Regions from separate parts of the Bacillus sp. UNCCL81 genome, predicted to be linked through region 1. Evidence: riboswitches for the same ligand, from Rfam matches in the RefSeq annotation. Region 1 holds a riboswitch; the other holds the start of a gene.
The links. A riboswitch is a leader RNA that binds a small molecule or an ion and turns the genes downstream of it on or off. The one in region 1 is predicted to bind S-adenosylmethionine.

Region 1 (11,240 bases):
TGAAGTAAGAGCTGAAAACTTAGACTTTAATAATGTAAGCTTGGCGAATTCAAAATTTACAAATGCAAACATGAGAAACCTCGAATTGAATGACGTAAATTTATTCGGAACTCGAATTTCAGATGTTAATTTATCTAATACAAAAATAACAAATGGTAATTTAAGAGACTTAGTTATTAATCATGTTCATTTAGCTGGAACAATCTTCCGCAATATTGTCATTCCGGAAAATCTAAATCTTGACGATTACTCAAATTCTATTAAATTTGAGAAATGCAATTTAACAAATAGTCAGTTTACCGACTGTGATTTAAGTCATGTCGAAATCAATAATTGCAATTTAACAGGATTGAAAATTAATGGCATTTTAATTGAAGATTTGTTAAAGAGTTATAGTCAGAGAAAATAATTATTTCATAAAAAAGGATGTAGTCAATTTCAACGCGCAATAAAAAAAGAATCTTTAATCAGATTATTTTTCCACTCTGTTGAATAAAAACCTTGTCTATTAAATTACCAAATTTTCGTAAAAGGAGTAGGATGATGTTGATTTCCATTACAGGATGCTCGCTTTCCATGGGGCGAGATTCTTTAGCCTTCCCGCTAATCCCATAGGAGTCGAGCACCCCTCCGTTCCAATCAACTTATTCATCAAAAAAAGTATGCAATAAATCCTAATCAAATAACCTTTACTTAGAGTAACCTAACAGTTGTTTATTAATCAGTTTGTAGGTTAATTAATATCGAACATTAAATACTAATCAATTGAATATACTTTTCTAAAAATTAGCTCATAAAATTTTTAACTACTGATAAAACATTACTAGTGTTATTAGAATCATAAAATTGCTCAAACATATTAACATTTAAAACCATAAATAGAACATCCAAAAAATGATAATTTCATCATTAATAAATGTTCATTTAATGTCCGTGTTCCCTATTGACCATTTTATATTTCAACACACTGAAAAAAAGAATCTTAATCAGATTCCTTTTTCGTTTCTATGGTAACTTGCTGTGTTATTAATGATCGTCCAGTACAATATTTCTGTTTCCATTCCCTGTTAACTGGGCTTCGAACGCGTCAATTATATGCAAAAATCGATCTGCTTCTCTAAATACATGGTCTGCTAGCAGTGGATGAATGATACTTTTAATTCTACAAGCTTCTATTAGGTCGCGAGCTGTTTTCTTAAAATCCCTAAGTGATTTTACCGATACTCGGTTTTCATCAAGGAATTGGTCAAGTATCGGAACAGTTTCCGATTGTGGTCTCATTGATTCTAAATCTACGGCTTGGTAGAGAAGTTGATCAAAATCATGGCTAAATTCCCTCGCTTGATCTACTAGTTTTCTTTCTGATGGATCTAATAAATGTCCGATAAATTTTGCATGGTCTGCCATAATTCTTAAAAAGAAAACATTTTCCTGAATAATTGCAGCAGGTAGCGGTTGGAGTTGACCATTATTTAATTCAGTCAACCGATTTGCAAAATAAGCCGCTTCCCTACTAGTATGATCAACTAATAAAGGAAAGTTATTTCCAGTTATTTTACAAGTAAGGAGTAAGTTAAGGATTTTCCGCTTATAGGCCCAAATCATCGAAGCAGCTTGATGAACCTCACTATTAAACTGTTTAATTTGCTGAGGATCCGTTTGAAGCGAAAATGATTGGGCTTTATTTCCTATTGCTTCAAAAACTTGATAAAATTGATCTGCTTCTTGTATTAACTCAGTATCATCACAATTAAAGCCTAATTTAAGAAATAGTGAATGCTCTTTCATAATCCTTGACCAAAACATAATCTCATCTAAAGAACGTGCTATAAATGCATCCGACAATCGGACCCCTCCTAACATAATTCATTTCACTTTCTAATATATTGATGAAAAAATGAATTATTACTGATACATCTTTCTTAAGTAGATTAGCTATTAGATTACTAAAAAAATATAAAAAAGCATTACCTCAATAGAAGTAATGCTAAAATATTTATTTGAAAACTAGAACTTTTTCACCAGCTTTTGCTGCAAATAAAGCAGCACTTGCTTCCGCCAGTCCGGCGCAGATAATTACGATATCATACAATATTAAAATCGCTCCTTTTTACATATAAGATTGATTTAAATACTGTAATCGTTATTCTGTCGTCGCCTTATTAATCCCTGTATGAATAGATTGCAAATTAATTAAACCCTGGGAAACTTGAGAGATCAGAATAATTAATCCATAAAAGTACAAACGCAATAATACCTAATAATAATATTGTAAAAGTTTGTTTAAACGAATCCTTCACACGGATATGTGATATTATTCCACCAATTGCCACAACTCCTAATAACAAACCACTCGCTGGAACCCAACTTTCTTCCCAAAATCCAATAATCAATCCAACTGCTCCAACCAATTCTACTAATCCAGTAATTACTCTGAACCATTGTGCTAATTTCAAGTGATTAAAACTTTCAACACTCGTTTTTGAACCAAAAAGTTTAGCCAACCCAGCAATTAAAAACATAAGAGCTAATAAAATTTGCAAGATAATTGATAAAATATCCATTTTTTATCACCCCTTTACTAATATATATGCAATTGAAAAAAGCACATATTACTACAAAAGTAACTATTCAATCTAAAATTTGGATTAGATTGTTTATTAAAATCAGTAATAAGGGGTAGAGGTTTCTTAATTAGTTTTCTTATCTTTCTTTTTGTTAAAGTAGATTGTTGATTTTCTTACTCGACTTAAATGGCAGATTGTTTAAAGATAAATCCATAAAAATGACTTTGAATTTAAATAAATGAATTTTAAATATCTCTCAATATAAATCGTGAAATTTGGTTAAAACCATCATGTATTCAATTCTTATATAGAATAGTGGATATTTAGTTAAAAAAACATATTCTGTACCACAAGTATTTGTTTTTTGGTATAGCGAGTCATATTAAAGCATTTTACAGCAAGTATTTTTTTGAAAATACTGAAATATCTTGACACTTTTTAAGTGAATTGATATTGTTATTAAAAATATATATTTCTTATCCAGAGAGGTGGAGGGACTGGCCCTATGATACCTCAGCAACAGGTCTATTAAGATACTGTGCTAATTCCAGCGGGTGAAACTCCTGATAGATAAGACCACTCATTTTATTTGTCAGTAGCGCACTCTTTTTTAGAGTGCGTTTTTGTTTTCTCTGGATAGTATCAAAAGGAGATTAAAAATGGAAAACATCGATAGGCAAGAATTTCAAAGGAAAATGCAAGCGCGTCATTTAGTCATGCTATCACTTGGAGGGGTTATTGGAACTGGCTTATTCTTAAGTTCGGGTTACACGATTCAACAAGCTGGTCCATTTGGTACAATTCTATCCTATCTGATTGGTGCGCTAGTGGTTTATCTAGTCATGTTATGTTTAGGGGAGCTTTCCGTACATATGCCTGAAACGGGCGCATTTCATAGTTATGCAGCTAAATACATTGGACCGGGTACAGGATATACAATAGCCTGGTTATACTGGTTAACTTGGACTGTTGCTTTAGGTTCTGAATTTACAGCCGCAGGATTACTTATGGAGCGTTGGTTTCCATCGATTAATGTTTGGGTATGGAGTGCTCTTTTTGCCATTATGATCTTTGTATTAAACGTCCTTACGGTTAAGTTTTTCGCTGAAACTGAATTTTGGTTTTCATCGATAAAGGTTATAGCAATTGTGATCTTTATTATTTTAGGAGTAGCGGCAATGCTCGGGTTTCTTCCAATGACTCATTCAAAAACAGCCCCATTTTTTTCTAATTTAACAAGTGCAGGTTTATTTCCTAATGGTGCTACAGCCATTATAATGACCATGCTTGCGGTTAATTTTGCTTTTTCAGGAACAGAATTAATAGGCATTGCAGCCGGTGAAACAGCCAACCCGGAAAAAACGATACCGAAGGCCATTCGTACTACCCTGTGGAGATTGATTATCTTTTTTATAGGAACAATTATTGTTTTATCTGCTTTATTACCTATGTCGGATGCAGGGATATTAAAAAGCCCCTTTGTTGCTGTTCTAGAACGAATTGGGGTGCCCTATTCAGCCGACATAATGAATTTTGTTATCCTAACAGCCATTCTTTCTGCGGCAAACTCAGGTCTTTATGCCTCTTCTAGAATGCTTTGGTCACTTGCAAATAAGAATACAATATCACCGATTTTTGGAAAAATGACAAAGAAGGGTGTTCCAATCAATGCTGTTATTTTCTCAATGGTGGGTGGAGGTTTGGCGTTGCTCTCTAGTATTATAGCTCCAGATACTGTCTATATCGCACTAGTTTCAATTTCTGGTTTAGCCGTGGTTGTTGTTTGGATGAGTATTAGTGTTTCACAGTTCTTATTTCGCAGACAATTTTTAAAAGAAGGAAATTCTGAAAAGGATTTGATCTATCGTACACCATTATATCCATTGGTACCAATTTCTTCTTTTATCCTTTGCCTGGCTTCATGTATTGGAATTGCATTTGATCCAACACAGAGAATTGCGTTATATTGCGGCATACCGTTTATTTTGCTTTGCTATGGAAGTTATTATCTATCAAAATATCTTAAGAACAGGGGCGTAAATTATGTCGAACAAAATCAATCCAATTGAAGCTATTTTATCAGAATATTCCATAATGATTCTTGACGGAGCATTAGCTACAGAATTGGAGGCACATGGATGTAATTTGGACGATCCCCTTTGGTCGGCACGCGTGTTATTAGAAAATCCCGAACTAATTTACCGAGTTCATTCAGACTATTTTCGTGCAGGAGCAGACTGTGCCATAACAGCAAGCTATCAAGCTACTATTAATGGTTTTTCCGCACGTGGAATACAAGAACAGGAAGCTTTGGAGTTAATCAGGAAAACTGTGCTACTTGCAAGAAGAGCAAGAGATGATTTTTGGAAGGAGAACAAGCAAAAGAATAGGCCTAAGCCATTGGTTGCTGCGTCAGTTGGACCGTATGGTGCTTACCTTGCGGATGGCTCAGAGTATATAGGCAACTATGGTGTATCAGATAAAACATTAGAAGACTTTCATCGTTCTAGAATATCAGCTTTGATTGAAGCTGGTGCAGATCTATTAGCATTCGAAACAATCCCTTCATTGCATGAAGCAATAGTTTTAGATAGATTATTGCGTGAGTTCCCAGAAACATATGCGTGGCTATCCTTTTCTTTAAAAAATGAAAAAGAGATTAGTGAAGGTACGAAGCTTGCTGAGTGTGCAAGAGTTTTTGAAAAAAGTGAGCAAATTGTGGCAATAGGCATCAATTGTGCACCAGTAACTGTTGTAACTGGTGCCATCCAGGAATTGAGAGAAAATACGAAAAAGCCAATTCTTGTTTATCCCAACTCTGGTGAAACTTATAACCCGGAAACAAAAACATGGCATGGGCATGAACAGTGTGGCACCTTGGGTATACAATCTGAAGAATGGTACCAATTAGGTGCACGTTTAATAGGTGGATGCTGCAGAACGACACCTCAACAAATTAAGGATATATCGAAAAAATGGCGCCATTCAGAGGTTTTCTAATTGCATAAAGCAAAGTAATAATTGAGGTTGATTACTTAATAAGCAAAATGATAGAACATTAAATTTTCATAGGCAATAGAATGATTAGAAGAAACTTATTAACAATTTTTACAAATAATTGTTAATAAGTTTACTTTTGTATAGTAAATCTATTTTTTATTAGAGTCCAAAATGTTGCTTTGCCAATTCCTTATATCTCATTTCATCAATATCCTCTTTCGTTACTACACCGTTAATCCATTGTGTAAAAGAAGTATTCGTTAAAGTTTTATTCCCCTCATTTGTCAGTTGAGTCATTAAAGGGTTTTTATTAAATGGGGATTCCTCGTGCTCAGCAATAATTGTTTGAATCTCATTAAATTCGGACACATCCGAAATGACATCGCATGAATCAAATGCATATCCAATTCTCCAAACGGGATCTTTATGTTTTAGTTTTAACATCAATACATAATCCCCGAATTCTGTGCCTTCTTTTTTAATTCGAAAATCTCCATTACTAGAAGTAATCATCTCACCGGAAAAGGGAACTGCTTTTAAAGGAAGATTGGCTCCAAATCCCGTATCAATTAAATATGATTCTTTATTTTGTGTTAATAGGATTGTCACATGTGTTCTTCCAAAAGTCGGATATTTTTGAGCTATATTGTCATAAACAACCCCTCTAACTAACCTCACGTTAAACCCATTTTCAAGAAGAAATAAATACAGTAATGAATTCAATTCATAGCAGAGACCACCTTCGTTTTTTACTAATAATTTACTAATTAAATTTTCTCGGTTGATCTCATTCGTTTTATTTCCTATAATACAAAGATTTTCAAAAGGTATATTTTTAGCTGTTTTTTCAAGAATGTCATTTAAATTATTAAAGTTAATCACTTCATTATTACGTAATCCGATTCTTTTTCGAAACAATAAATTAAGTTCGCTCATTAACGATTCCTCCTGTCACATCAAACTTTTAATTAATCATACCATTTAAGTTTATAAGCGAAAAAAAATAAGCTGCAAAAGCAACTTCATGCCGTCAAAAATTTAGATTGTCTCTTATAATCTTTTTTCAAAATAATATTGATTATACCCTTTTGGATGATTCTCAATTATTCCAAACACTTTAAAACCATGCTTTTTATAAAATTTTGGAGCTTGAAAACTAAAAGAATCTACTTTAATAAGGCGACATCCATTTTCGATTGCAAATTCTTCCATTTGATTGATTAGCTGACTACCAAAACCTTCATGTCTATATTCCTCTGACACCCATAAGAAGTCGATAGATAAATGGTGCCAATACATCCTTCCTGTAATTCCACCTACTATTTCCTCTTGATCATTTCGAACGACAAAGCTTATATTTTCCGACGGTGCTTTCCTCTCATCAGGAAGGTTTTTAGTATTAAATTCAATTAATTTCTTTCTAATATAATCACTCTCCTCTTGTACCCATTGTTTTACTATTTTCATTTTTATTTCTCCTACTTTTATATTCGACTTATAGCATTTCTTAATTAATAGTACATTCTCTAAATAACGCTATTTTCCTTTTAATATCATTCTTAACCAAGAAACTAACTGAATAAGTTATAAATAAAAAAACCTTCAATAATAAGAAGGTTTTAATTTAAATCTTATGGTATAATTTTCCAAAAGGAGTGAAATCAATATGGATAACGTGCTTCTTCCTCTATTTTCAATCCTACCGATTTTGTTTTACTTAGCACCTTTTGTTTTTATGGTTTGGTTTCTATTAAAATTCCTAAAAATTCAACAAGAGAAAAATCAAATTCTTAAAAATATTTCAGATAAACTGGATCACTTAAATAACAATCATTCAGAAACCTGAAAGAGCATATGTCTCTTTCTTTTTTATTTTTTAGAGACTGGTATCCATATTTCGCTCTTAAAAGTTGGTGATGTAATATCTTTCTGTTCATTCCACAATATTTCGGGACCTTCTACTTGATGGTAATCAGAAGATGGAAACCATTCTGAATAAATTCGTCCCCACACTTCTTGCAATGCATCTGGAAATTTTCCAATCGCTTCGAAAACTGCCCATGTAGACGCAGAAACTTCAAGTTGAATGAATTCATTTGGACAGTCTTTTGTAGTGGCAACACCAATATAATGATCAAGCTCTCCTTTTTCTTCCATTCTACCTTCAGAAAAATTTGTTGATGCACTTATTATGCCATTCGGTTCAACATTGGAGAGTTCTTTTAGTTTCGTTATTTTTTCCATCGTTAAAGTTTTCCACATCGATGCAATTTCCGGATTAACTCCATTAAAAATAATCGGAACCCTCTTTTTTATCCCTACAATTCGAAATGCTTCTTTTTCTTCAATATGATAGTTCATTTCAGTTCCCCCTTTAATTGATAATTGGAAGGTCATTCGTGGAAATGCTTTTAGCGAATTGCCGTTATTTCTAGCTTCTGACGGAGTAATTCCATGCAAGTTTTGAAAGGCTCTCGTAAAAGAATCCGGAGAATTGTATCCGTATTTTAATGCAATATCAATTATTTTCTTGTTATGATCTTTCAGTTCAAATGCTGCAACGGTAAGACGGCGGCGACGTATATACTCTGAAAGAGAAATTCCTGCAAGAAACGAAAACATTCTTTTAAAATGATACTCAGAACAAAAAGCCCGTCTAGAAAGCTCTTTATAGTCGATCTCACTTGTCAGATTTTCTTCAATATATATTAGTGCATCATTCATATTTTTTAACAAATCCATTTTATAACCTCCTTCATCAATAGAATAACAGGAACGAAATTAGCCAACCCGACATTTCTTGCTAAATAATGTAGGGTATTATTATTAAAGGGAGCCACATTAAGTAGCTCCCAAAAATTATAGCTTTTTACATCGATAATTTAAAATCTTCTTTTACATTCAATTTCTTATTAACTTTAACATAAACCAAAATAGCATTAAGTAGCAATAATGCACTTGTAACAAAAAATACGTATTTCACACCTAAATATGCTCCAATTTGCCCACCTAAAATGGAACCGACAAATACGCCTAAATATCCAGCTGACATATTAAATCCAAATACTCGACCGGTAATGGCATCTGGTGTAATTCGCTTAACTAATGTATTAACAGACGGGGTTAAGCCCGCCGTTGCTAAACCTAAAATAAATCGGAGTCCCATCAATTCCCAAGCGTTTTTTACAAATGCTTGAGGAATAACCATTAGACCTGAAACAATCAGTGCAACGAATATAACTTTATGTGGACCAATTCGGTCTGAAATTTTACCTAATCTCGGAGCAGCAATAATGCTTGCCAATCCTGATGCTGAAAATGCCATACCCGCTAACAATGCAACATGTGTAGAATGAGCCGATAGCTGAGAAATGTAAACAGTAATAACTGGTTCAATCGAATAAAGCGCTATTGTTAAAACAAAAAAAGTAATGAACATTGTGATCATTAAGCTTTTATCCGGAATAATACTCCATATTTCCTTAAACTTAAGCACTTTTTTATCTTGGCGAGTAAATGATTCTTTTACAAATAATGCAGTTGTAATAAACGCAACCATCATGAGTCCACCTGTTAAAAAAAACACATTTTGTAAACCTACAGTCTCTCCAATATAACCTCCAACCATCGGACCAAGTAATGAACCTGCTATACTTGCAGTTGAAAGTGTACCTAATGCCGATCCCGCATGCTCTTTATCTGTTTGCGTTGCGATTAAAGTTGTACAAGCTGTACCGTAACCGGTAATGACACCTTGTAAAAGTCTTAAACCAATTAAAATATAGACATTATGTGCGAAACCCATACAAAAAATAATAATTGACATACCAAGGCTTGCTCTTAGCAGCATTGGTTTTCGTCCAAACTTATCCGCTGCCAAACCCCAAATAGGAGAAAAAATAGCTGAAATAATAAAAGTTACCCCAAAAGCAATCCCTGAAAATTGACTAATTAATGCAGAATTATGAACACCAAGTTTATCAATATATAGGGGTAATACTGGACCAAGTTGGCTCATCCCAATACTTGTTACAAACATTCCAAACCAACAAACAATTAAATTCCTTTTCCACAATAACATCATTTCCCCCTCCTTTTTGATAAAAATAAAATCAATATAAAAAGTCTCGAAAATGAGACAAATAAAAAATAACAATAAGTTTTAATATACACATAACACTAAACTATATTTTATAGTTTGTAAATTATATTATATAGTTTACTAATTATCATCAGAAGTGTTAAACTATTTTCAGTAATATAGTCTCTCTTTAAAAATACGTTGTATTTAGGTATTGTATCTTTAAGGACATAAGTTGATTGGCAGTGGAAATCAGCTTATTCTATAAAAACAATTTATCTAAACATGAGACGGGAGCAAAAAAATGGTTCAAAAAAGAAATTTAACAAAAGAAAAAATTATTGAAGTGGCTTTTTCATTGGCTAATGAAATCGGACTTAATCAAGTTACTTTTCCAAAAATTGCAGAGAAGCTGGATATTAAATATCCATCTTTATATAACCATTTTGCGAATATGGACGATTTAAAATTGAAAATGACGATTTCACTTTTAAATAAATTAAATTCAACTTTAATGCAACGATTAGTCGGTAAAAGTGGTGAACAAGCGATTAGAGAAATTGCTTATGTATACCGTGATTTTGCATTTGATAATCGAACTGGTTATGGACTTTTTATGAATATCCCGAGTACGGAAAATGATGATGTTAAACGACTTGCTAGGGAAACAACTGGAATTATTCATCAAATACTAAAGTTTTATATTACGGACCCTACTTTATTAATTCATCAAGGCCGAGCATTAAGAAGCATTTTACACGGATTTGTCTCGATGAATTTCCTTGGATATTTCCAACATCCTGTAAATGTAGATGACAGCTTTGACGTTATGATTGATGACTTTATTTCTTCTGTTTCAAAAACTCAAAAAGTAGAATAAGTTTGTAGCAACAAAAAATGTGAACACTAAACTAGGCAACTTTCTTTAGATGTCTAGTTTAGTGCTCACATAAGACAAAGGGAGGTGTGGTAAAGGCAATAAATGCTTTTACCATCTAAATGAAGATAGCAAAAGGTATTGAAACAATTGAATTAGAAATGAACTTTACTGGACAGTTAAATATTATTCATCCAACATTACTTTGGGATGAACAAGAAGTAATCTTAGTAGATACAGGAATGCCAGGGCAAACTGGAGAAATTCGTGGAGCGATAGAAAAAGCGGGATTGGAGTTTAACAAGCTGTCTAAAATTATTCTTACACATCAAGACATTGATCATATTGGGAGCCTTGCTGAGCTTTTAAAAACTGCTGATCAAGAACTTGAAGTGCTATCACATAAAGAAGACAAGCCATATATTGAAGGTGATAAAGCTTTAATTAAAGTAAATCCAGAACGAATTGCAAAAATGATCGAAACTGTCCCTGAAGAAATAGGAAAAAAAATAAAAGCAATCTATGATACACCACTAAATGCTAAAGTTAATACAACTTTATCTGACGAAGAAGTTTTACCATATGCTGGTGGAATCACTGTGATCTTTACACCTGGACATACTCCTGGTCACATTTGTTTATATCATCAAAAAAGCAAGACATTAATTGCAGGTGATGCTGTTGTTGCAGCTGATGGTGTAATTATGGGTCCAAA
Region 2 (21,938 bases), on a different contig from region 1:
TTATAAGAATAACCTTCTTCTTTTAAACGGATTGCTTCTGCCTTAATTTCCATACTATATTTTTGAAACTTTTGTCCTTTTTTCGCCATAAGAAACACCCCTTAAAATCACTGTTGCCCAAATGTGGGTTTTTCAACATCTACTTTAAGGGGTGCAGTCTAAATTTCGGCTCTTTTTTTATATTATATTTCGTAAATTTCCGCACATTCCGCACCAGTCGGCTCATAAAAGCAATGATTCTTCCAAACCCCCGCATAAGGCTGACCATACCATTTAGGAGGACACTGGGTATTATGAACTCCCGCTCCCGATGGATTGAAATACCACAAAGAATACACAGCAGGATATAGTCGCCAATTCTGTAAACATTGTCTGGCAAGCTTTAAATAAGTCTCGGTCGCTCTTTGATAAAATGATGGCGATTGAATCGCGTCGAAGGAAGCGTCGCTCCCATGATATTGATAAATGACCTCTCGGATTGTATCAACATTTTTGAAATCTGAACACTTGACCAAGGCTCGATTTATCACTACAGCACCAACAGACAACATCCCCCTTTGTCCTTCCGCTTCCGCTTCGGTTCGGATTAATCTTGCCAATAATTCAACATCACTTTGATTGTATTTTATTCGAGCCATAGAAAAACCCCCTTTATTCAAGATATGATTTTTCACAACTTTTTACGTTAAAAAAACCTCGCTATTAGAAATGATAATTACATTCTTTAGGAAAGAAGGTTATTAATCAATGTCCAAAAAGCATATAACTAAAGCGAAAATTAGTGATATTAAATACATGTAAGGCTACGATGTTGCAGAAGGGACTGGTCTCTTTGATATGGAGTTACAAGGTATTGTCACCCTGTTTTTCGTAAATATAAAGAGAACAATAATACTAATAGCCTGCAAAGGATAGTAAATACTAAGTATATTCAAAAACAACCGATTTAATCAGTTGTTTCATTTTTTTAAGAACTAGCCTTTGGAAATAGAATTGGTTGCCCTGGATCATCAACTAATGCATTGCGTTAGTTACATAAGGAATTCTAATTTAGTGACATAATTACCATAAACAATTGACTCCTTCCATCAGGGGATATATACATTCCCTTAGCGTTGAGGTGTTCTACGGCAAATGAGGTTAATTCGTGAGCCATTTCCTCATCACATTCGAAAAATGGATTGGTAAAAATACCAAAGCCTGTTTTCTCCTTCAGTTCTTTTAACACTATTGAATTATTTTTTACATCCTCAGTCATACTTTCATTACCCCAAGACCACATCCAAGTATTACTATTACTTGACCAGGAACCAATAAAAATCACATTAAATTCTAACTTTACATTACCACCTGTTTTAAATTGTAAAATTCCAGTTTCTTGATCATACTAGTACTCTTCAAAACTACCTATATTGTAATTCTTGAATAATTCCTCTTGTTTTTTTTCTAACTTATCGTAGCAGTAATCAAGATATTGATCAAATTGCTCATCCGTCATAGTCATAATATTCTCCATTCTAGGTTAATCATAAAAACAAATTTGATATATAACTAAATCATGCGTTAGTTATATAAGAATTAAAAAGAGAGAAACTCAAAGTAAAAAAGAGTTTCTCTAAAAAATAGGTGATATTGGTAAGAAATTAAAACAAGAAATGTAATATTATTATATAAAAATTAATATGAATTGTTTTAGTATACGCCTTTTATTTGGAAAATCATGTAAATAATTCATAAAAAAATCGAATATTCAGCTGATAATCTTGTACAACTAAAGCGTGCGTTAGTTATATAAAGGTTCGCTCATTATATTCTTTATAACTATTACTTAATTGGCTTAAGATTTTACATATTGACATTTTTTTAAAATAACAGTAACATGAAGTAGACTTCACATGAAATGAACTTCACATGAAGAAAATTTCACTTTTCGCGTGGTTAATGGGATAGGAGAGATATATTTTGAAAAATATGTTTAGGGATCGCTTTTTATTGTCAAGTTTGCTCATTGTATTTGGGAGTATAAAATTAATTTTCAATAAATCGGTAGGATTTAATTTCGGATTTATCTTGTTATTATTAGGCGGAATACTTTTGTTATATTCAATAGCCTCTTACATTAAATCTAGAAATAACACTGAAGTAGAAAAGGAATTATCAAAGGAGTATGACGAAAGAGATATGATAATTGATGGGAAAGTTGCCTATTTTTCCTTGAATTTGCTTGTATGTGAACTTTTAATTTTTATGTTTTTATCCAATTTTGTTGTAATTTCAATAAATGCTGCATTATTTATACTTTTAGTTTCATTGATAATAAGTGATATGGTATCTAGAAAATTTTATAATCATGTCCTTTAATTAGGAGGAGTTATGATAAATAGAGTGAAAGAATTGAGAATGGAACATGATATAACACAACAAGAATTAGCTGATAAAGTAGGTGTATCTTCAAGAACGATCATCTCATTAGAAAAACAAAAATATAATCCATCTGTTCAACTTGCATATAAAATAGCTTCAGTTTTCAATTTATCAATTGAAGAAACTTTTATTTTTGATGAAGATGACAAATAGTTTCATTACATTACTTAAACAAACAACGGAGGAACGAAAATGCTTATAATCTTATTTATTTTTGGAATAATTTTAATTACTTGGGGTCTTTATCGTATGAGAACAGACAAAGGCTTATTTGGAAAAAGTCAAAGAAGTAAAAACATATTCAATTTAATATTAATGGGAGAAGCATCTGGATTAGGACAATTTTTGGGTGGAGTTTTATGTATTATCATAGGTATTATCGCGTTTTTTATTAAGTAGTAACAAATTAGAATATAAGTTTTAATAGTATAAATCTCATTTTTTACTGAACTTAAATCTAAAGAAATTAGTCATTAGTCGATTAATAAAAAATAAAAGCATGTTTTGTTCAAGCTATTCAAAACATGCTTTTCATTTTTTTATAATCCTTAAAAATGTTACTTTGGTATTTAAATAATGCTAAAATCCTTCTATAAAATCAACTAGATATAAACAACTAGTAGCCAAACTAAAGTTAGTATCCAAAATTGCTAAGTGATCATATTTATATATGCTATTTTACTATACAACTATCGCATGAATTAGTTCAATAAGAAAAAATACTCTTGATTATTATTCTATTTTAAACTTTAAAGGTTCTCCCAGTTCAGCAGCATATTAGCAGCTCTTGATCTTCAACTATTGCATGCGTTAGTTGGATAAGGAATTACTACCATCCAGTAAAATAAAAAACTAGCCCTATTGCTATGCTTAGTAATATTCCTCGTTTGTATAAATACTTTTTTTGATGTTTTTCAAATTTAGCCCCCGATAAACCTTCTTGTATCTTTATTATCGAAAGAACTATCAGCCATCCACATACAATACTACCAAATATATTAAATGTTAAATCAAATAATAATCCCATTATTATCTCCCCTAAAATAGTTGGAAATTTTTTCTATAGGTTAATTATATCAATCCTTATTCTCTAAGCGTATCATTTTTTTAACATTCCTTATGTAACTAATCTGCCATTTAGTTCAATAAAAAACTCAACAATCTTCTCTAACTGAACCTCTAATTTTAATAATCTATTAGCTTAGGCGAATTATATTTTTTCTTACCAACTCTCTTATTCAACTTCCCACAAACGTTCACAATCAAACTCATTATCCTTACACTTCAAAAGAAAAATATCAGGATTACTTAAACTTTTCCAATTCTCAAAACCAAATTCTTTGTTAAACTGTTTTATTATTAAAGACATCAAATTCCCATGAGTTACAATGATTGTAATTTGATTTTCACTTTTGATGATTTCATCTATTACGCTTATTGCACGATTAGTAGCTTCTTGACTTGATTCGCCACCATCAAATTTCAACTCCATATCTTCAAATGTGGCTTCTAATTTTTCAAGCCAGTCGGGTAAATCAGTTGAGCTTAGCTTACGTTCAGATAGTCGCTCATCGAGATCAATGTCTATATTCTTTTCATTACTAGTCGGTTCGATTGATTGAATTGCTCGTAAAAAAGGGCTTGAAATAATTTGGTCAACTTTTATCTTTGAGAAAAAATCACTCAATTGCTTAGCTTGTTTTGAACCTCGCTTCGTTAGATTCGCCTCAAATGGCTGTCCTTCTGCTTCACAGTGTCTAATTAGATAAATCTCTTTTTCCATGTAATCTGCTCCTACTTAATTGATTAATTTTACAAATTTTCTCTCTATTTCCTTATATTATCATTTAAAGTCCTAATTTTGATAATTGAATTTTCTGATCTACATATTGAACATTTTTTATTAATTGATGACAATCTGAATTGAATGTATTATTTAAATTAACAATCTTTCCGGAAAGTAATTACATTTATCAAAATTTAACAATTTGGAGCTTATTAAAATTAAAGGATATTTGATAATAAGGAATATCATTTTCATGGCAAATAGAGGAGTTTTTAAGAAATGAAAGAGTATTTTACAATTGGTGAAGTATCAAAATTATTCCAAGTTAAAATTGCGACTCTTAGGTATTATGATCAGATTGGTCTCTTACGTCCAGAATTTACCGATAAAAAGACCAACTATCGATATTATTCAACTCAACAGTTTGAAAGGCTGAATTCGATTAAATATTTGAGGGCTCTTGATTTACCAATAAACGAAATGATTGATTTTTTTAATTATCGGGAAATTGATGCTCTTGTTGAAATGTTAAAAAAACAAAAAGATGAAGTTGCCAAAAAGAAGAATGAATTGGAGATTATTGAAACGAAAATATCACGCCGTTTATTACAAATTGAAGATGCTGTTAGTACACCTTTAGATGTAATATCAGAAATAACACTTCCCGAAATGCATGTAGCTTATTTACGCCATGACTATGTTATAGGCGATGATATTGAATTACCTATTACAGAACTAAGGAACAGTTTTGGGATTAATGAGGAAATTTTTTTAGGGAAAATTGGCATCTCAATCTCAGCATCAAATTTGAAAAAGAATGTTTTTGATAAATACTCCAGTATTTTCATGATACTTGAAGATGGAGATCACATTCCACCAACTTCCATTCTTATTCCATCAAGAGACTATTTGAGAGTTCGATTTAAAGGTACTCACATTGATGCTGTTGATTATTATAAGAAATTATTGACGTATATGAAAAAACACAATTATAAACTGTTAGATGATTCCTTTGAAATTACACTTATTGATTACGGCTTTACTAACGATAATGAAAAGCATGTCACGGAAATTTTATTACCTTATGAGTAAACTAAATGATAAAAACCTACTTGACCCTCTAGTTACTAGAGGGTTTATTTTTTATTAATATACTATTAATAAAAGGAGAAATCGAATTATGTTTGGCACGATTTTTAACACATTGATGATTATAGCCGGGAGCTTGATCGGAAGCATCTTTAAAAAAGGGATAAAAGAAGAATATCATGAAATCCTTATGCAGGCGATGGGATTAGTAGCTTTAGGATTAGGGATCAACTCACTAGTACAACATTTGCCTTCTAGCAAATATCCAGTACTTTTTATTGTAAGTCTGGCCATAGGCGGATTAATTGGACAAAAACTCAAGTTAGAATCAAGATTTAATAGCTTAGTTAATAAATATTCTAAAGGTAATTTGGCTGAAGGATTATCAACCGCTATTTTATTATTTTGTATTGGAACATTATCGATTTTAGGACCAGTAGAAGCAGCGTTAAAAGGGGATTATACATACCTTCTTGCAAATGGTACGTTGGATGGCATTACTTCGATTGTTTTAGCATCCACTTTTGGGATTGGAATCATTTTTGCTGGAATTGCATTATTTACATGGCAGGGATCCATCTATTTGATTGCCATACTAATGAAGAATTCTTTAAGCACTGATCTTCTAAATGAAGTGACGATTGTAGGCGGTATATTAATAATAGCGTCAGGCCTAAGTATATTGGGGATTAAGAAATGTAATACTTTAAATCTTCTACCCTCATTATTGATTCCTCCTATTGTCTTTTTATTTATGCATTTATTCCATTTATAATGTTTGTGTAATTAAATAAAAAATTTGGGAACCTTCGTCAAAATGAAGGTTCCTCTAATTACTTTATTAATTCTGTAAACATCAAATAAACGTTAAATTTAATTGGCAAATTTATTTTTAATATCAAGTAAACTTTTATTTTATTCTTTTTGCAAGCGGATGATTGTCACTGAATTGTATTAAGTCCCATAGATTTCCGTATAAATCCTTAAATACTGCAACCGTTCCATAATCTTGTACTTTCGGTTCTCTTACAAACTCAATTCCTTTTGATTTCATTTCCTCATAATCTCTCCAGAAATCATCTGTTCCTAAAAATAAAAAAACTCTCCCACCAGCTTGATTGCCAACGAATGGCTCTTGCTCTTGTTTTGATGCCTTTGCAAGTAGAATAGTCGTTCCTGATGAACCAGGTGGACTTACAACTACCCATCTCTTATCTTGTTCAGGCTGATATGTATCTTCAATTAAATTAAAATGAAGTTTTTTCGTATAAAACTCAATAGCCTCATCATACTCTTTTACGACTAATGCAATATGCACGATTGACTGGATCATCTTCTTATCTCCTAACCTGTTTTCTAATAAAAATACTACTAGTTAATCTAAATTTCAATCTAATAAACTTCATACTTCAATAATCATCTATTTAGCATAATAAAAAGACTGCCGAAACAGCCTTCGAATTAATCATTTAATTTTGAAGCAAAAATTGGAATGATTATGATAGTAATAAATATTAATGCCAAAACGATTAATGAATTTTTCCATCTAAAATCATTTTCTCCATCATTTTTGTGTTGTTTTATGAATTCATCATATATTTTCGATGAAACAAATTTTCCAGGATCTAATATTTCTCCTGTTTTTTCATCCAGTAAATACGTATCATAATTCGCTGTTTTAAAGAAACGATCTCTTACAGTATCGTATTTTGCAGCAATAGCCACTACATTTTCGTTTGTGTTTTTTTCCTTATTTGTTAAACTAAATTCTTTTTGTTCGACAATCACAGTTGATTTCTTAACATAATAATTAACTTCCTTACGATTATTCTTATCTATTTGATCTAAATAGCGCGATGTTGCATTTGAGATTGAGACATTCGATAAAAACAACAAAAAGAAACAGAAGATGCAAAATGCAACTCTTTTCATTTATATCCCCCACTTCTATTCAAATCTACTAAATTATATTCACTAGATTTTTAAATAGTCCTAGAGAGTATTTCTCATCTACCTCTTTAATGTGGAGTAGTTAATTTTTTGCTAAAGTATCCCTTTTGAGATCATTTTCTATAAAAGTTAAAAATCGATGGTTCCACATTTTTTCATAAAAATCAATTGTTTCTTTTGCAGACATAAATGGATTATTTAATGTAGAAGTTGCTCCGTTTACCATGAAGTTTTCGTAACCCAATCCATGCGCAAATTTAATTGTAGCATCCATACAGTATTCAGTTTGAGCACCGCAAAATTCTATTTTTTGTACAGCTAATTGATCTAAAAGATTTTTTAAGTTTGTTTTAAAAAAAGAATTTGCATGTATTTTATTGATGAAAAAATCTTGTTCTCGAACATCTAGATTAGCATTAATAGCCCAAAGTTCTTCTCCATGTACTAATTCTTCATCACAATGCTGAACAAAAATAATTGGTTTACTTAATTCTCTATATAATGAGATTCTTTTATTTACTTTACTAATTAAATTTTGCAATTCAAATAAATGCTCACCGCTGTAACATACACCATTTTGTAAATCGATCACGATTAAAACATCTGCACAATTATCCATTTTATCTACCTCATTTATATTTTTATTAAGTTTATAATTTCATTTAATTTTCTATACTTTTAATAATTTTCGCAGGGTTACCGGCCACTACACTATTAGAAGGTACATCTTTCGTAACGACAGAACCTGCAGCTACAATTGAGTTATCTCCAATCGTAATGCCTGGTAAAATAGTACAACTCCCTCCAATCCACACATTGTCTCCAATATGGATTGGAATCGCATACCCGCTCTTATTTCGATCCTTTGGTTGAATCGAATGGCCAGCTGTATAGATTCCTACATTCGGACCAATCATACAGTTATTTCCTATTTTCACTTCTGCCATATCTAAGATTGTACAATTATAACCTGCATAGAAATGATCTCCCACATGAATGTTATCCCCTAAATCACAATGAAAATTATGCTCAATACTTGGATTTTCCCCTACTGTACCAAACAGCTCTTTCAATATTTCTTCTTTTCTTTCGAACGATTCCACATTTATATTATTAAACTCTTGAACAAGCTTATGGGCACGTATATTTTTCATTTTTAATTCTTCTGTACCACGCTTATAATAAATTTTCTCTTTATCTTCCATGTTAAGACTCCTAACTTATATGTAGTTATTTTATAAATCACTTCGATCAATAATCTACTAAACCTTCTTTCACAGCCAAAATCATTCATCCAACTATTTGTTTTATAGTGATTTCATTATTATTTCCTTCCACTCAAAATCACTGCATTTCCTAATACTTTTTTGTTCAATAAAATTTTTGGCAATTTCATTTCTTTATCAAGTTTAGATCTGTTCAATTCAGATACACCATATTTCTTTAAATCGTTTAAGAGCTGCTCCTTTTCATCTCCAAATATTTTTTCATCCATAAATAAATCTAAAAAGACGAATTCCCCTCCAGGTTTTAACACTCTTAATGCCTCTTTTATTACATCAGTTTTATTGCTTCGATCTTTTACTTCATGGAAAGTAAGACAGCTTACAATGACATCAAATTCATTCTCATTAAAAGGGAGTTCTGAAGCACTTGCTTTCACAAAATGAATCTGATGAGAAACACCTTCTATTTCTGCATTTTGCTGGCATTGTGCTTTTGAATACTCCCAATTTCCCCCCCAATAGTCAATTCCAGTTAATACTGATGTAGGAAAAGCCTTTGCGAGTTTAATGATCAGCGAACCGCTGCCCGTACCAATATCTAAAAGTGTTCCGTCTCCATCCCACTTTACTTTGGACACAATTAAGTCATGAATTTTTGACTGATAATTCCCTCCAATGGATGCGAATTGGTATATAGAATAAGAAAGTATAAGTGTTATATATAGAAATGGCACAGCTAAAATTCCTGATAGAATTCGTACATATGTATTAACAGGTAATATTGTTACAGAAAGAAAGATGAGTGAAATCACTAGAAATATAAGCAGTTTATAGATACGAATCCAAGTTTTATATTTAGTTTTTAATTGCAAGATATCACAAACCTTTTAGTTTTTAGTTAAATTATACCTTTTCAAAAAAGTCACGTTAATTCTTTTTTAAGCCAAATACTAAAATAATTAATTAAATGTTTAGTCTAACAAAACAAACCTCTAATGCTATAACAATGCAATAGAGGTTTGTTAAATAAAGTATTAAATAGTAACTAATTCTTTTTCTTTACTTCCGATTTTTGTAATGATATCACGCGCAATCCATACACCACAAGCACTTGCTTGAGCTAAGCCACGAGTAACTCCTGCTCCATCTCCACCTAGATATAATCCAGAGATTTCACTTTCAAAGTGTACATTTAGCTTTGGTCGTGCTGAGTAGAATTTTGCTTCTACGCCGTAGAAAAGTGTATGTTCTGCAGCGATACCTGGAGTTACATGATTTAATGCTTCTACCATTTCAATTAAACTTTTCATTGTATTATATGGTAAAACTAATCCTAAATCTCCTGGTACTGCTTCTTTTAAAGTTGGTTCTAAAAAGCCTTCTTTAATACGCTTTTCAGTTGAACGGCGACCTTTTAAAATATCTCCGTATTTTTGTACGATTACTCCACCGTGTGAAAGCATGTTTGCAAGGCGTGAAACCTCGTGCGCATATTCATTTGGTTTATCAAATGGTTCTGCGAATTGATGCGATACTAATAAGGCAAAGTTTGTATTTGGACTACCTAGTTTAGGGTCTTTATAAGCGTGACCATTAGCAGTCATAATTCCTGAATGATTTTCAACTACTACGTGTCCAGATGGATTACTACAGAATGTTCTGACTTTTGTACCCACGCTAGTATTAAAGACGAATTTACCTTCGTATAAGTGCTTGTTAATCTCTTCCATTACTACGTTTGAAGTCTCAACACGAACACCAATATCAACTTGATTTGTTGACATTTTTAAACGACGTTTTTTCATAACATCAGTTAGCCATTTTGAGCCATCACGACCAGGCACAATTACAACTTTCTTAGCATGTAATTCTTCACCTTTTTTTAATTTAATTCCCTTTATGATATGAGTACCTTCAACCTTTTCAGTTATTAAGTCCTCTACTTCAGTTTTATACTTCATATCGATTTTCGTTTTTAAATACTCGTAAATGCTTTTTAGAATTTCTAAATTTTGCTCAGTTCCTAAATGACGAACTTGTGCGCGTAATAATTTAAGTCCAGCTGCGTAACCACGACGTTCAATATCTCTAACTTCTTCTGTTAAGGGATCAGTAATCGATTCAGTCGCACCATGTTCTAAATTAATTTCATCAACGTATTTGATTAATTCAACTACTTGTGAATCTGATAAGTAATCTGTCATCCATCCACCAAATTCGCTTGTAATATTAAATTTTCCATCTGAATATGCTCCAGCACCACCAAAACCATTTGTAATTGAGCAAGCTGGTAAGCAACCTGAAAATTCTTTTTTACCTGCAGCAGGCGGACATTTTTCAATTTTCTTTTGTAAAATCGGGCAATGTCTTGCGAATATATCATGTCCTTTATCAACAAGTAGTACTTTAGCATTAGGCATTTTTAAAGTTAATTCATAACAAGTAAATATTCCAGCAGGTCCTGCTCCAACAACGATAACATCATACATCTATATATACCTCCAAATAAGGTTTAATTTATATCATTTGATCAACCTAAAATAGAATACCATCAATATGAATGCGTTTCAAGCAAAAACACGAACATTTTTTGTATTATTTTTAAAAAATATTCGTTTATAAACATAGTGAAACCTTTTCATTACAATTAACCATATGTCAATTAGCTTTTTTTATCCAATTTTAGACAATTCAAACTTGAATATTAATTAATTAGACATCAGATTATTTAGTTGATTCCATCCTAATTTAACGAAAAGTTAATTATTGTAATACGAAAATATCCTATTAGATAGAATCACAATCACACTAAGTTGAATAGTTATATAAATAACAGATATTTTATATTGGAGATGGAAAAGATGCTAGAAGAAAATATCAAGGAAAAGGAAGGGAAAGACCAAAATCAAATAACTACTATAGAAGATGACGGTTTACAAGCAAGTCTTGAAAAACAAATTGTTGCTGCATCGTGGGTTAAGGCAGTTGCACAATTATATGAAACGATTACATTATCAAAATTATATTCAATTGACAAAGATTCAATCTTTCAAGGGAAAAGAGATATCATATCAGGCATGTGGATTGGCACAGCTGGTCAGTTATCCGTTGCTTTTTACGTTTCTAAGCAATTGTTCACTTCAGATAAGAAAAATTTACTTGAATTACAAAGAAAAATCGTGCTTTCTGATTCAATTCAATTAGTTGGAAACGCTTTGGCACTTATAGGTGCAGCTGAGGTAATTCAAGAGGAAATTGGTGACGGGGAAATATTCATTTCATAGTCAACTAAAAATCTTTATATTACTTAAAAAGTTTACATCTAATTTACGCATCATCAATAGCGCAAAATTAAAAAATATAAAATAAATAAATCCCACAGAAATTCCATTGTGGGATTTTTAATATAGAGTTTAATTTGTTCGTGTTTCTAAGACAGATTCTCTTTTTTAATTATCCGGTTTCCCTATTCCTGCACTTCTTGTTTTTCTCTTACCCCTGCATTTAATGCTTTTTTAAAGCTTGCAATCAAGTCTTCAATATCTTCTAAACCAACTGACACTCTTATTAATGTATCTTTTACGCCTAATCTTTCACGAACATCGAGCGGTATTGCAGCATGGGACATCTTCACAGGATATGAAACAATTGTCTCAACTCCACCTAATGAAACGGCAACTGCAACGTTTTCGACTGATTGTAGGAAACTTGTCGTTTGTTCAATCGTTTTTAGTGTAAATGAAAGGACTGCTCCTCCTCCAGTAGCCTGCTCAAAATGTATATCGTGACCAGGGTGATCTTTTAGTCCTGGGTAATAAACATCCTCAACTTCTTCTTGTTCTAAAAGCCAATTTGCTAATTTTGATGCAGTTTGTTCATATGCATCCATACGAACTTTTAATGTCTTTAATCCTCTTAATGTTAACCAACAGTCTTGTGGACCTAAAATTGCCCCGAATGAATTTTGGATTGTGTATAAATCATTTGCAAGTTCTTCCGAATTTACGACCGCTAGCCCTCCGATTACGTCGCTATGGCCTGCAATAAATTTTGTTGCACTATGAACGACAATATCAGCTCCTAAATCTAAAGGTCTTTGTAAATATGGTGATAAAAAACTATTATCTACAATGACAAGGATGTCATTTTCTTTTGCTATCTTGATTGCACTACTCAAATCAGTAATTTTCAAAAGAGGATTAGACGGTGTTTCTAAATAAAGTCCTTTTGTATTTGGCTTTATTCCGGCTTTAATCTCTTGTAAATTAGAAGCGTCTACAAATGTAAAATCGATTCCGAAACGATTTAATACTTTAGTCGCGATTCTAAATGTTCCTCCATATACATCTTCACAAATGACAATATGATCTCCAGCTGAGAACAAAGACAATACAGATGAGATTGCAGCCATCCCTGATGAAAATGCAAAACCGCGAACACCATTTTCTAACTTTGCAATTGTATTTTCTAATGCTTCTCTTGTTGGGTTTCCACTTCTTGCATAGTCGTACTTACCAAAATTCTCTATATCAAATTGATGAAATGTTGAAGTTTGATAAATCGGAATACTTAATGCGCCTGTTGCCTGATCTATTTCATTTCCATTATGAATTAATTTCGTTCCAAATTGCATCCTCATCACCCCAATGCATTTTCTAAGTCATTTAATAAATCATCAATATGTTCAATACCAACAGATAAACGAAGTGTATGGTCATCTAGACCAAGCTTTCTTTTAAATTCCTCTGGCATTTCTGAATGAGTTTGCGTATGTGGGTACGTAATTAATGATTCAACTCCACCTAAGCTTTCTGCGAATGTAATAACTTTTACACTTCCTAATACTTGTTCAACCAAACTTAAATCTTTCACTTTAAATGAAATCATTGCACCAAATCCAGTTGCTTGTTCTTTAATAATTGAATACCCTTTATGCGTTGGTAACCCTACATAAAACACTTCAGTAACATTCGGATGATTTTCTAAAAATTTCGCAAGTACAATTGCATTTTTTTGACTGTATTCCATACGTAAATGTAATGTTTTAATTCCTCTTAAGATCAACCAAGAGTCAAATGGAGCTAATGTTGCTCCTGTTGATTTTTGATAATAACGAATTCGTTCATTCGTATATTCAGAATTTGTTACGACAAAACCAGCAAGTGTATCATTATGGCCACCTAAATATTTTGTTCCACTATGAACAACAACATCTGCACCTAATTCAATTGGTCTAAAGAAATAAGGTGTTAAAAATGTATTATCAACGATCACAATTATATCTCGTTCTTTTGCAAGCTCAACTACTCTTTTTAAATCAGTTACTTTCATCATTGGATTTGATGGTGTTTCAATAAAAATTCCTTTTGTGTTCGGTTTAAGTGCATCAAGAATATTTTCAATTTCAGTCGTATCTACAAAATTATGCTCAAGTCCATATGGCGAATAAATTTCTTCGAATAAACGATATGTACCACCGTATAAATCATCTGAAACAATTAGGTGGTCACCTTTTTTAAATAAGCTTAATACTGCAGTAACGGCTGCATTTCCTGTTGAAAATGCAACACCATAATTTGCACTTTCTAATTTTGCAACAGTATTTTCAACTTCTTCACGAGTTGGATTTTGTAATCTTGCATAATCATATCCAGTCGATTGATGAAGACCTGCATGCTTAAAAGTAGCAGATTGATAAATTGGATAACTAATCGCACCAGTTAATGGATCATAACCTTTGCTTCCATGAACAGCTACCGTTTCAATTGATTTTTTATTCGTGTTTAAAGCCTCTTTTGTGTTAGTCATTATAAATCCCCCATTTTAGTCAAATAAAAAACCACTTCCTAAAAAATAAGAAGTGGTTATGTCCGCAAAATATACATATCGCTCTTATCTTCCAGGTTTTTCACCTGCAGGATTTAGCACTTTCTAGTTTTTACTAGAGTTGCCGGGTTTCGTCGGGCCAGTCCCTCCACCGCTCTTGATAAGATTATTTAATTATATTGATAAGTATATTAAAAACTCTGATAATTATCAATTGTTTTTTTTGAATTATTTAATTATTAACTCTTACTTCCATTCTTCAGGTAATAAACTTTGATAAAGTGAACTCTTATATCGGTCATCAATTAGTAATAAAGTCCCTTCATCTGATTCAGATCGTATCACTCTTCCACCCGCTTGCATTACTTTATTCATACCTGGAAAGACATATGCATAATAATACCCATTTTTTCCAACCGAATTAAAATGCTCCTTTAAAATATTTCTTTCTAAACAAATCTGCGGCAATCCTACACCAATTACTACGACTCCGTTTAAACGATCACCCTTTAAATCGATCCCTTCAGAGAATATACCGCCTAATACCGCAAAGCCAACTAGCGTTTCTTCATTTAGACTATCAAATTGTAAAAGGAATTCCTCTCGTTCAATTTCAGTCATACCATTTTCTTGAACGATTGTTTTTATAGTAGGGTATTTCTCTTTAAATAAATCAACACTTTGAATTAAATATTGATAGGATGGATAAAAAACTAAATAATTACCTTTTCTTTTCGTAATTTCTTTATATACCGAATCAATTAATCTTTCTAAATTTCTTTCACGATCTTGATACCGCGTTGATAGAGGGTCAATTGTTACCTCCAATTGCTCCTTATGAAAAGGAGAATCGATTGAAATTGTATAATCGCGACTTTGATCACCAAGCATATCTTGAAAATATTGTATTGGGGTTAAAGTAGCTGAAAAGTAAATTGTTGAGCGAAATCTTTTTATTACGTCATTTACAACTTTAGATGGGTCAAGGCAAAATAGCTTTAAATGAACTTCACTTTTATATAGTTCATAGTAGCATACGTAATTTTCATCAAAAAACTCTGCGATTTTGACGAAGTTGAGTGACTCAAAATAAGTATCAAGCAAAAGTTGTTTATTTTCGTCCTCGTCCATTTCCGGTAATTTTATTTCTACGATTTCATTGAATGTATGTAGAAGTTCTAGTAAATCCCCATCTATTTCCTTTGAAACTGGGGTTACAACGTCCTTCCATTTCTTTCTTAATTCAATAAAACGCTTATTTATTTCATTTATTATGGCATAAAGTTCATCTTTTAAATTTTTATATCGATTTTTCAACTCTAAAAATTTAGATTTGAATAGACTCGCAGAATACATTTCTCTTGAGCGATCAACAAGATTATGAGCTTCATCAATTAATAAAACTGTACTTCGTTTATGCTCATCAAATAATCGCTTTAACGATACTCTAGGATCGAAAATATAATTTACATCGCAAATAATAGCATCTGAAGAATTTAATAAATCTAATGAGTATTCAAATGGACAGACTGTATGTTTTCGTGCATATTCTTCTATTTTCTCCCTAGTTAGTGCTTTTTCGGATGAAAGAATATCAAGAACAGCATCATTAATTCTGTCATAATAACCATTGGCAAATTCACAATAATCCTTTTGACACATCGTCTCTTCTTTAAAACAGATTTTATCTTTTGCTGTAATCGTCGTACACTTTATACAAAGTCCTTGATCTGTCATGCGCTTAAATGCTTCTTCAGCAACAGTCCTAGTTATTGTCTTAGAAGTTAAGTAAAACATCCGATTGATACGATCCTCACCAATACTTTTAACAGTTGGAAAAATAGTTGATACCGTTTTTCCTATTCCAGTTGGTGCAACAGCAAATAAATTATTACCTTCTTGAATCGTTTGATATACCGCACCTGCTAACTTTCTTTGTCCTTTTCTGAAAGAAGGAAAGGGAAAATTTAATTCTTTTATGGTCTGATTCCTTAACTCAATATGATCGTATTTCCATTTTGCAAAAGGATAATAAATTTCTAGCATTTTGTATAAGTAATTTGTTAATTCATCCTTTGTAAACAAAAGATCGAAGCTTATTTTTTGCTCAGTTAAAATATTAATATATGTAAGTCTAAGTGTAATCTTTTCAAGCTGTAGTTCTTCACAAATAAAATATCCATAAACTTTTGCTTGAGCCCAATGAACAGGATATGAATTTTCATTTATTTCATTTAAATCCTTCATTGTTGATTTAATTTCTTCTATTATATATTGATCATCCTTCAGTAATAATCCATCACAACGGCCTTCTATCTGAAACGCCAATTGATCCAATTTTATAGTGCCGGATATAGGTCGTTCTTTTACATCCTGTTCACCATATTCTCTTTGGATTTTTTGATGCGCCTTTGTTCCTTCAATTAAAGAAACCGAACTTTTATAAGTTAAATTGATACTTCCCGCTGTATGAGCATACTCAACTAGCGTTCGAACTGAAACCTTTATACAATTCTCCAAGTGAGTACCCTCCTTTATTACATTTTATCATAATCCTCTTTCTTGATTAAGAATGAAAAGTACCAATAAAAAAGTTCAAGTTAAAATAACTTGAACTTTTAAAGATCAGAATGCAATATTCAACTAGCAATATAAAACTTGAATATTATATTTTCTGTAGAATTGTAATAATCTCTCCATGTCATCCTTTATTGCTTCTAGCGGAACTACAATGGCTTGCATACTTGTAAAGTAAATATAAAAGTAATTCTTCGTTCCTTTTATTTCAACTATATCATCCCACTTTATTTCATGAACACTTGATTTTGTAATTTCTTTCATTCCATTCTCATCAACCTTTAGAGAATGTTCGCCGAATAACGATTGATCGTTCTTTTCAGTTAAATGCTTAATCATTTTGTTTTTAGAGGAACGGTAGAAATACTTTGGAAAATAAACGAACCAAAGAATGGCTGCTATCGAAAAGGCAAGTAAATAACCAAAAAGCGGTTGCTTGAAAAAAAAGGAAATTAAAAATGGTATTACTAAATAGATTAAACTCACAGCAATTCGTTGATTAATTAACGACTTTTGAACAGTTTTAGAATGTTTTAAATGATGTAAATTAAATTCAATATAATCATCCAAATTAATTTCATAATTAAGTTTCATACTTGACCTCCAATTTCGCAAAAATATTTTAATCACTATTATTTTAACATTAGAAAAAAACAGAAAATAAAGTTATTTTATGTACTTATGTTAAGTTGATTTTTCAAGATTCATAGAATTAATTCTTATATTAAGAATTCGTAATAATTCATTTCCAAAGTTCTAATTTTAAATTTTTGGCATAAAAAAGGATGTCCTAACTGTAAATCAAAAAGAATAGTGATATAGGCTCGGCGCTGCAAATAATTTATGAGATATTGCAATTGATCGGTGGACTGCAATTAAATTAAGAGAATCGCAATTAAAATTGTGGACTGCAATTAAATTAAGAGAATCGCAATTAAATTTAGCGAAACTGCAATTAAAATTTGAGAATCGCAATTAAATTTTACAAAACTGCAATTAAAATCCTAAAAAACGCAATTAAAATATAAAAGTACCCATACCAGTTAAGGTATTCCTTTCTAAAAAACAGACAAAAGCAGATCATTTAAATGGAAAACTTGCAAATATGCCTTCTATCAAATAAAAACTTGATAAGAATCTACAAAAATTTCTTATAATAATCGATTAGATCAACTGCAAATGAAAAACTCTGTTGAAATACCCTAACAGAGTAGTACATTTCCCAATAAAAATGGGCCGCTCATATGTCAGTTAACCTGACTTTTGAGACAGCCCCAATCTAATTAAAACAGTTCAATTATGCTCCATCATTAATGAAGCTATATTGCGCCATGTATAGCTTATAATAATGTCCTTTTAATCCTAGTAACTCTTCATGTGTACCGCTTTCCTCGACATTTCCGTTTCCGATAACCATAATTTTGTCGCAGTCACGGATTGTTGATAATCGGTGGGCAATGACAAATGATGTACGACCTTCTAATAGCTTTTCAATTCCATTTTGAACAAGCTTCTCTGTATGTGTATCGATATTCGAAGTAGCTTCATCTAATATCAATATTCTAGGATCAGCTAGTAGAGCACGAGCAAAAGAGATTAATTGTCTTTGACCTAATGAAAGTCTTGATCCCCTCTCGTTTACATCTGTATCATATCCATTCTCCATTTTAATAATAAAGTCATGAGCATGGACTGCTTTAGCTGCAGCAATTACTTCTTCATCTGTAGCGTTTAATTTACCGTATCGAATATTTTCCATAATCGATGTTGAGAATAGGAATGTATCTTGTAGCATTATTCCCATTTGACTTCTAAAAGATTCTAAATCTACTTTTTTAATATCGTTCCCATCTACTAAGATTTCACCTTTTAAAGGATCATAGAATCGACTTAAAAGTGAAACAATTGTTGTTTTCCCTGCTCCAGTTGCACCTACCAATGCAATTTTTTCACCAGGATTTATTGTGAAATTCACATTTTTTAAGACTGTAGAGTTTTCATCATAACCAAAAGTCACATTTCTAAATTGAACTTCACCATTAATACGTCCAATTGGAGGTGCATTTTCTTCACTAATAATTTCTGGATCAATATCCATAATGTCAAAAATACGATCAGCTGCCGAGAAGTTTGATATTAATGTATTATAAAAGTTTGATAAGTTCATAATTGGACGCCAGAACATGCCAATATACATTGAAAATGCGATTAATGTTCCAACTTCGATATCTTGACTAGTTACAAGCTTATATCCAACATAAAATACAATTACAGTACCAACACCCCAAGAAAGCTCAACTAATGGCCAGAAGAAGTCATTCATTTTTACTGCTCTCATGAATGAGCCCATTAATTCAGAAACCTTTTCTTTGAAGTCTTTTTCTTTATCTTTTTCTTTCGCAAAAGATTGAACTACTTTTATTCCTGAAAAATCTTCATGTATAAACGCAATTAAATTTGAACGTTTCTTTCTATAATCATCCCATCTTTTACGTGCACGTGTTTCAATATAAAACATGGCAACTGCTAAAAATGGCAGAATTGATACTGATGCGATTGCAAGTTTAACATTTAAAATAAACATTACGACTGTAACGCAAACTAAGCTTAGTAATTCTGGAATTAACGTTTGAATACTTTGGTTGAATAAATTTTGGAGAGCACTAATATCACCCATTACACGAGCCAAAATTTTACCTACTGGTCGATTATCAAAAAACGTAAATGATAGTTTTTGAATATGTGTATAAAGCTCATGACGAATATTTACTAAAATATTATTCGTAACAGAGCTAATCATCGTCCAACGTATTTTTGAGGCAATCATTGCTAAGAAATTTAGTGCTAATAGTACAACTCCAATCATTATGAGCCCTTTTACATCGTGATTTTTAATATTTGTATCGATCGCTACCTTTAGTAAATATGGATTTAATATCCCGATTACCATTACAAATAACATTAAACAAATAACGCTAAATGTTTTTAATTTATAAGGCTTTAAATAAGTCCCGAGCCTAAGAATAAGCTCGGTTTTACTCCGATTTAGTTGGTCTTCATCACGATTTATCGTATTTTGTGCCATTAGACCACCCCGCTTTCTACTGTTTCAAAATCTTTGAATTGTTCTTCGTAGACTTCAAAGTATCTTCCCTTTTTATCAAGTAATTGTTTATGATTTCCTTTTTCAACTATTTCCCCATTTTCAACGAATAAAATTACATCGGCATTTTTTACAGCTGAAATACGGTGTGCAATGATAAATGTTGTACTATGTGAGAAACGTTTATTTAAATTGTGTAATAATTCATACTCCGTTTCCATATCTAATGCAGAAGTTGCATCATCTAAAATTAAGATAGGAGCATTTCTTAATAATGCGCGGGCAATTGATATACGTTGTTTTTGGCCACCAGATAAACCAATACCTCGTTCACCAATTTCCGTGCTGAATCCTTCTTCTAGCTCATCAATAAAGTCTAAACAACAAGCAATACGGCAAGCTTCACGGATTTCATCCATTGTAGCTTCTGGGTTTCCTAGTTTAATATTATTTTCAATCGTATCTGAGAAAAGGAAAGTATCCTGAGAAACGAGAGACATATTTTGACGTAAAGATGTTAGATTAAAATCTTTAACATTAACGCCATCTACTAGAACTTCCCCTTTGGCCACATCGTATGAGCGACCAATCAGATGAAGAATTGAAGATTTCCCAGCACCTGTCGTTCCCATAATCGCTACTTTACTACCACTTGGAATATATAGATTAAGATCTTTTAAGACAATTTCATCATTATATTTGAAGCTTACATTTTTATATTCCACTGAACCGTCAACTAGATTAGGTGTATATGCACCTTCTTTGTTTTCAATTGCTGTTTTACGATCTAAAATTTCAAAAATCTTCTTCGCAGAAGCTTGGTTTTTAGAAAGTACATCTGTTAACCAGCCTAGCATTCTCATCGGCCAAATTAAGTTCCAAATATATCCACTGAATGCTACTAGTTCACCTAGCGTCATACTTTGTTGTAAAACGAAATATCCACCGATAATAATCATTGCAACAAGCGCAATATTTGTTAAAAATTCAATATTAGGAAAATATTTACGCATTATTTTAGCTTGAGACATATTTAAATCATAATATCCACGATTCATTTTCAAAAATTTCAACGTCTCATGCTTTTCTCTAGCAAATGCTTTAACCAATCTTACACCCGCAATATTTTGTTGAGCTGTTGTATTGATTTCAGCTGTATGGTCACTTATTTTACCGTAACCTTTATTAAGTAAGCGATTTAAACGCGTCCCCATATATCCAATTGGGATCATGATTGCTAAACAAATTAGTGCCAACTGCCAATTAATTACAAATAAGATAACTGTACTGACAGTAAAATAAATTATATTTTCAACAAACAATCTTAGTCCAAACGCAATTGTTTGCCAGATATTTTCCACATCTTCATTAATTCTCGATAGTAATTCACCCGTATTCATCGAGTCGAAATACTTAAATTCAAAACTTTGAATATGCTTGAACATATCATTTTTTATATCCTCATGTACCTTTGAACTTACTAAGTCATATAAATATTCTTTTACATAACCAAAAATTGATTTGATAATTGTTACACCTATAATTCCACCGATAACCGGAAGAACTACTGATGATTTTCCTTTCGTAATACCATCATCGATTAGAATCATTTGTAAATAAGGAATTAAATGATCCACACCTATAACTAAAACCATTGAAATTGAACCAATAATAAATGAAAGCTTATGCCTAAAGACATATTTTAAAATTCGAGACAAAATTATACCTCCCTTGTATCAATTAACCTAACTCTACGCAACCCTCCACTTTTTTTGACAATAAAAAGACCATGGGAATATTTTCCATACCCCATGGCCATAAAGAAACGTTTCGCCCAAAAACAAACAGTTATGAATCGTTCATTTTTGGCACAAAAAAGCCATGGGAAATATAAACCCATGGCTAAATCGTCAATTGAAATCTAAATTTCAACGTGGTCCGTCCTGCGTAGAGATAG

Region 2: linked by a shared signal. The riboswitch ahead of BM319_RS08845 (trans-sulfuration enzyme family protein) and the one ahead of mmuP (S-methylmethionine permease) in region 1 are both predicted to bind S-adenosylmethionine.

The regions. Positions count from the first base shown of each region.
Region 1 is NZ_FOMF01000007.1:109,172-120,411, forward strand. Features, by position in the region: gene BM319_RS16190 (pentapeptide repeat-containing protein) at 1-409, shown strand, start outside; gene BM319_RS16195 (DUF2935 domain-containing protein) at 1,027-1,845, opposite strand; gene BM319_RS16200 (DoxX family protein) at 2,190-2,564, opposite strand; SAM riboswitch class I at 3,041-3,144, shown strand; gene mmuP (S-methylmethionine permease) at 3,227-4,636, shown strand; gene mmuM (homocysteine S-methyltransferase) at 4,611-5,567, shown strand; gene BM319_RS16215 (arylamine N-acetyltransferase family protein) at 5,727-6,503, opposite strand; gene BM319_RS16220 (GNAT family N-acetyltransferase) at 6,618-7,034, opposite strand; gene BM319_RS16225 (hypothetical protein) at 7,234-7,413, shown strand; gene BM319_RS16230 (AraC family transcriptional regulator) at 7,437-8,309, opposite strand; gene BM319_RS16235 (multidrug efflux MFS transporter) at 8,437-9,648, opposite strand; gene BM319_RS16240 (TetR/AcrR family transcriptional regulator) at 9,953-10,528, shown strand; gene BM319_RS16245 (MBL fold metallo-hydrolase) at 10,648-11,240, shown strand, end outside.
Region 2 is NZ_FOMF01000003.1:635,962-657,899, reverse strand. Features, by position in the region: gene BM319_RS24645 (hypothetical protein) at 1-89, opposite strand, end outside; gene BM319_RS08930 (cell wall hydrolase) at 183-638, opposite strand; partial or broken gene BM319_RS08925 (DUF6882 domain-containing protein) at 1,046-1,504, opposite strand; gene BM319_RS08920 (hypothetical protein) at 1,963-2,361, shown strand; gene BM319_RS08915 (helix-turn-helix transcriptional regulator) at 2,374-2,577, shown strand; gene BM319_RS08910 (hypothetical protein) at 2,617-2,823, shown strand; gene BM319_RS08905 (hypothetical protein) at 3,254-3,451, opposite strand; gene BM319_RS08900 (histidine phosphatase family protein) at 3,659-4,207, opposite strand; gene BM319_RS08895 (MerR family transcriptional regulator) at 4,490-5,302, shown strand; gene BM319_RS08890 (DUF554 domain-containing protein) at 5,391-6,074, shown strand; gene BM319_RS08885 (VOC family protein) at 6,210-6,632, opposite strand; gene BM319_RS08880 (hypothetical protein) at 6,761-7,231, opposite strand; gene BM319_RS08875 (cysteine hydrolase family protein) at 7,332-7,868, opposite strand; gene BM319_RS08870 (sugar O-acetyltransferase) at 7,912-8,454, opposite strand; gene BM319_RS08865 (class I SAM-dependent methyltransferase) at 8,574-9,350, opposite strand; gene BM319_RS08860 (NAD(P)/FAD-dependent oxidoreductase) at 9,510-10,964, opposite strand; gene BM319_RS08855 (hypothetical protein) at 11,337-11,759, shown strand; gene BM319_RS08850 (trans-sulfuration enzyme family protein) at 11,942-13,108, opposite strand; gene BM319_RS08845 (trans-sulfuration enzyme family protein) at 13,114-14,283, opposite strand; SAM riboswitch class I at 14,365-14,468, opposite strand; gene BM319_RS08840 (ATP-dependent DNA helicase) at 14,548-16,821, opposite strand; gene BM319_RS08835 (YcxB family protein) at 16,945-17,472, opposite strand; gene BM319_RS08830 (ABC transporter ATP-binding protein) at 18,176-19,963, opposite strand; gene BM319_RS08825 (ABC transporter ATP-binding protein) at 19,963-21,699, opposite strand.